DNA from 2 places in the Lysinibacillus sp. 1 U-2021 genome. Region 1 is predicted to be linked to the other one. Evidence: riboswitches for the same ligand, from Rfam matches in the RefSeq annotation. Region 1 holds a riboswitch; the other holds the start of a gene.
What was found. Region 1 has a riboswitch for FMN ahead of ribE (riboflavin synthase). Riboswitches for the same ligand answer to the same signal wherever they lie in the genome.
Positions count from the first base shown of each region.

Region 2: linked by a shared signal. The riboswitch ahead of QH639_RS22815 (ECF transporter S component) and the one ahead of ribE (riboflavin synthase) in region 1 are both predicted to bind FMN.

Region 1 covers NZ_CP123966.1:394,019-396,490, forward strand. Annotated here, with positions in the region: gene ribB (3,4-dihydroxy-2-butanone-4-phosphate synthase) at 1-350, opposite strand, end outside; gene ribE (riboflavin synthase) at 375-1,013, opposite strand; FMN riboswitch at 1,213-1,338, opposite strand; FMN riboswitch at 1,454-1,579, opposite strand; gene QH639_RS02135 (YibE/F family protein) at 1,801-2,472, shown strand, end outside.
Region 2 covers NZ_CP123966.1:4,279,308-4,281,779, forward strand. Annotated here, with positions in the region: gene QH639_RS22810 (sodium-dependent transporter) at 1-731, opposite strand, end outside; gene QH639_RS22815 (ECF transporter S component) at 934-1,521, opposite strand; FMN riboswitch at 1,736-1,921, opposite strand; gene QH639_RS22820 (RNA polymerase subunit sigma) at 2,065-2,472, opposite strand, start outside.

The DNA.
Region 1 (2,472 bases):
GTCGGCTTAGCTTGCTTTTCTACCATCCTTTGTATCGTTAGCGCACGCTCAAAGGCGCTAATCCCTGTCGTTGTTTCTACATGATCGATACTTACCGTAAATGCGGTTTGATGGTTATCTGTATTGTGCTGAACCATTGGATATAAATCTAGCTTTTGTGCAAGCTGCTGTGAAATCGGCGTACAAATTAAACCTCTACCATTGGTTGCCATAAAGTTGATTGTTGCTGGTGTGATGAATTCAGCGAGTGCCAGAAGATCTCCTTCATTTTCTCGATCCTCATCATCAACCACCACAATCATATTGCCCTGCCTTAAATCCTCTATGGCTTCTTCAATTGAATGTAGCACGATGATCAACTCCTATTCTGTGATTTAAAAACCATGTTGTGCTAAATAATCTCTTGTAATAGCTGGCGTTGTTTGCCCCTTTTTTAATTGCCCTATAATGTATTTTCCAACTAAATCGGTTTCGATATTAACGATTGCTCCAACCCTCTTCATACCTAAAACGGTTTCTTTGTAAGTATGAGGAATAAGTGAAATTGTGACACTCTTGGCTTCAACATGAAAAAGGGTTAAGCTTGTGCCATCAATTGTTATGGAACCCTTTGGAATACAGAAGTTGGTTAGTTCCTCTGATATTTCGATATCAATATAAACGGCGTTTGCTACTGGACGTTTTCGCAAAATTTTGCCGACTCCATCAACATGACCAGCAACAAAATGGCCACCAAATCGCCCATTAGCAGGCATGGCACGCTCCAAATTAACAGAATCACCTATTGCCAGCTGCTGTAGATTTGTTGCTTTGACTGTTTCAGGCATAACATCCATCGTAAGCTGCTGTTGTGTGAAATTTGTCACCGTTAAACAAACTCCATTGACCGCTATACTGTCACCAAGCTTGACATCCTCTGTTATCTTGGCTGATTGCACCGTAATTTTCATACTGTCCCGATCGCTTTGCACGGCTTTTATGATACCAATATCCTCTACAAGTCCTGTAAACATTCCATCACCTACTCTACTTTATTAGCACTTCTATCCTTTACTTTTACAGTTTATCCATCTGTTTTTGTGCCTTATCCTTCTCCCTTCTCTCGTTAGCAATAAAAAATAAAAACCCCTTTACATCAAAGGGGTTTTGGGAGTATAAGACATCAACAAATAAGCCTATTTGAAAACAAATTTTTCATAGACTGTCATCTCATTCGTTCTTCTCCCATCCAGACTATCACTGTCGGTTTTGGATTTGCACCAAATCAGCTTGCGCTCACGGACTTTGAATTGCTTCATCACCGCCGATTGGGAATTTCACCCTACCCCGAAGAACATCTTCTATTCAATTGTGCTAAATAAAAAAACTTCCCACAAGATGATTGGGAAGATTTGTAGTAAATGCATAGTCAAATAAACCTTCTAAATTAGAATCAATTTAAAAAGTTCGCATTTTTACCCTTCTCCCATCCAGACTGTAACTGTCGGTTTTGGATTTGCACCAAATCAGCTTGCGCTCACGGACTTTGAATTGCTTCATCACCGCCGATCGGGAATTTCACCCTACCCCGAAGAATATTTTTATTTAGCTAGTCTTACGATAACACTATTTTATTATATTATCCATCCTTCTTTTTAAATTTTTTTCGAAGCATAAATTTTAAACAGCTCTGACGAGACTTGAAAAATGTAAAAGATGTTAATAAAATGATGTCATTTAACCTGTTTATGGAACTTCTTAATCAACAAAACGTTCCTTTACAAGTGACTATTCAGTCTAGGCCGTTTGGAGGTCATTAATTTGACATTTTTAAAAAATATACCTTTTAAACAAGCTGTTTTCTATGCCCTATTAGCACTCTGTTGTGGGGTTTCGATTGTTTTCGTAAGTCATAACGAACAATTTTATGATCGACCGATAGCAGAAATAACGCAAGTGGATGTAATAGAATCCGAACCGATGACAGATATGTATGAAAATGAGGATTTTTTGTTTACACAGGAGATGATGGCCATTATCAAAAATGGTCAGCATAAGGGGCAATCCATTCATTTGACGAATGACTATTCTTCGTCTGGTGCTTTTGATCAAGAATATCATGTAGGCAATGAAATCTTTGTCACGGTAGATGATCGCACAACACAATCAGTTTTAACAGGAACCATTCTCGATTTAAAACGAGATCAAACCATGGTAATGATTGCATGGATTTTTATTTTTGCCCTACTTATTGTAGGTAAAAGACAAGGCTTATTTTCTATCATTAGTTTGAGTGTCAATGCTGTGATTCTATCATTCGCATTAGATCTTTATGTGAAGCATGGGGGCGTAAGCCTGTTATTAGTCAGCGGCATTTGCGCCCTGCTATTTACGATTATTTCGCTACTACTTATTAGTGGATTGCATACAAAAACATATGTAGCCATCGTGTCCACACTTTTAGGCACTGTTATAGCGCTTATCATAAGCTCT
Region 2 (2,472 bases), 1.1 Mb from region 1:
TCTTTTTTTAGATAAGAGCTATATGTAACTAGACAAGAAAAGCCAACTGCTAACCCAAAGAACGATTGCCCGAGGGCTTCTAATAATGCCTTACCCGTAATATTCGAGAAATCAGGCCATAAGAAGAATTTTACCCCTTCCATTGCCCCATCTAATGTAACAGCACGCACAACAAGGACAATGAACATTATGAAAAGTAACGGCATCATCCATTTATTGGCTTTTTCAATCCCATTTTGTACACCTAATGAAATCACAAGTACGTTGGCTAATGTAAACAACACTAGACCAACTAGTGTAATCCATGGCGTGCCTATAATTTTTCCAAATAATTCAGCTGGATCTACTGCTGGATCAATTACCGCGCCAGCTACACCTAGCCCGCTATAAATAAAGATCCAACCTCCGACTACGCTATAAAAAGTTAATAATAAAAAACAGCCTAGCACGCCCATTCGACCAATCCAAGCCCAGCCTGGCTTAGTTGGGGCAATTTTTTTATACGCTGTTACAGCCTCGGATTGTGTACCACGTCCTAACACATACTCGGACAATAACATTGGTAGTCCTATTAACAAGGTAAATAACACAAAGATAAGGAAAAATGCTCCTCCACCACTTTGTCCCGTTACATAGGGAAGTTTCCAAATTGCTCCTAGTCCGATCGCCGCACCAGCTGATGCTAAAATAAAACCTAATTTACTAGACCACTGTCCTTTTTTTCCACTCATCTCTTCAAACTCCTCAAACATTCTAAACTCTTCTCTATTTTACATGAAAATATAGCTTTCGACTAGATTATACTTATAAAGTACTAGTTAGCTGTTTTACCCTATTACTTTTTTCTATATTTATTATTCTTCACACCTTTCTCTATCCATCATTCCTTCCACCAAAAAAACCTCAGGTATGTTCACCCGAGGTTAGTAAAAATTATTTTGTTATATAGATAGAACGCTGGCGGTCGATCCACTTGCGCATAGTAGTAAATAAAAACGCCATAATAGCCGTTAATAAAATACCTTTTACAATGTTAAATGGTAAAATCCCAGCGATAATCATTTTATAAAGTGAGTCACCTACAACAGGTTCCATTCCTAAGAAGTATGTGTACATCGGTAAAAATACAGCGTAGTTTAAAATACTCATGCCTACTGCCATTACGACTGTTCCTGTCGCTAAACCTCCAACAAGACCAGCAATTGTTTTAAAGCGATTAAAAATAAGGCTTACTGGCAAAATAAATAAAATACCTGTTGCAAAGTTGGCAATATGACCTACTGGCACACCTGTTGGCGTTCCAGAGAAAATCCAATCCAATACATTTTTAAATAATTCTACTAAAATACCAGCTACAGGCCCCATTGTGATGGCTGCTATTAATGCAGGCATATCACTAAAGTCGACTTCCAAGAATGCTGGAAATGGTGGAATTGGAAAATTAAAAAGCATTAATAAAAACGAAATACTGCTCAGCATGCCAATCGTAATAAACGATTGAAGTTTAACATTTTTCTTCATAGAAAACTCTCTCCTCTTTGCTGATTCAATCTCGCAAGAAGAAAGGTGACGATCTTTCAATGTTAGCACAAAAAACCCTTATGCATGAAGAGCACAAGGGAGAAAGGCATGACGAATAAGCGTCAATTTAAACTATTTTTGAGCACCGTTTAAAAAGCCATACAAAAAAGCGCTCGTTTATAGTTTATTTCATAACAATGAATGACGATCGTACCTCCATCTTCTCCCATCCAGACTTTAACTGTCGGCCTCGGAATCACACCAAGTCAGCCATGCAAATAAATTTGCACAGGTCGCGGGCTGAAGAGCGAAGCATAAACCATTCGAGTTAATGGAAACATTAACGGTTCACCACTCTATTACCGCCGGTCGGGATTTTCACCCTGCCCCGAAGATGAATCATATTATTTTATACTACAACCTTACTATAATTAATTATCAAGAAAAAGTAAACAGTTCTGCTTAAAAAAATCCGATTAGATTTGTATGTATTGTAAAAATGGAGCATTCCATGTTACAGGAATGCTCCATTTTTGATTCTGCCTAAGGCATATATTGTTTATTTGGCCCCACAGGCTTTGGCAAATAATTTTTTAAATCGAATCCTTCCCAACTTTCTTGGACCACATTATCTAAGCGTAATTGTTGGTCAAAGCTAGCAGCAGTTAACATCATCGCTTCAATCAATTGGGTAGCGCGAATTGGCTCCATCGATGCTAAATCTAAGGGAATGTCGAATGTTACGACTACACCTTCCGCTTCCTCTTTCACGGTATATGTTACGTTTTCAGGAACCACTGTTACATAAACATCATCATTTTTGTTTTTCATTAGTGTAAGTGCTTCTGTAACATTAGCAAATGTTTGACGGAAATCTGGTGACAGATATTCTGCCCCATTCTCATCTTGGTATAAGTAATAATTAAAATGCTTGGCGTTTGTTAATGACAT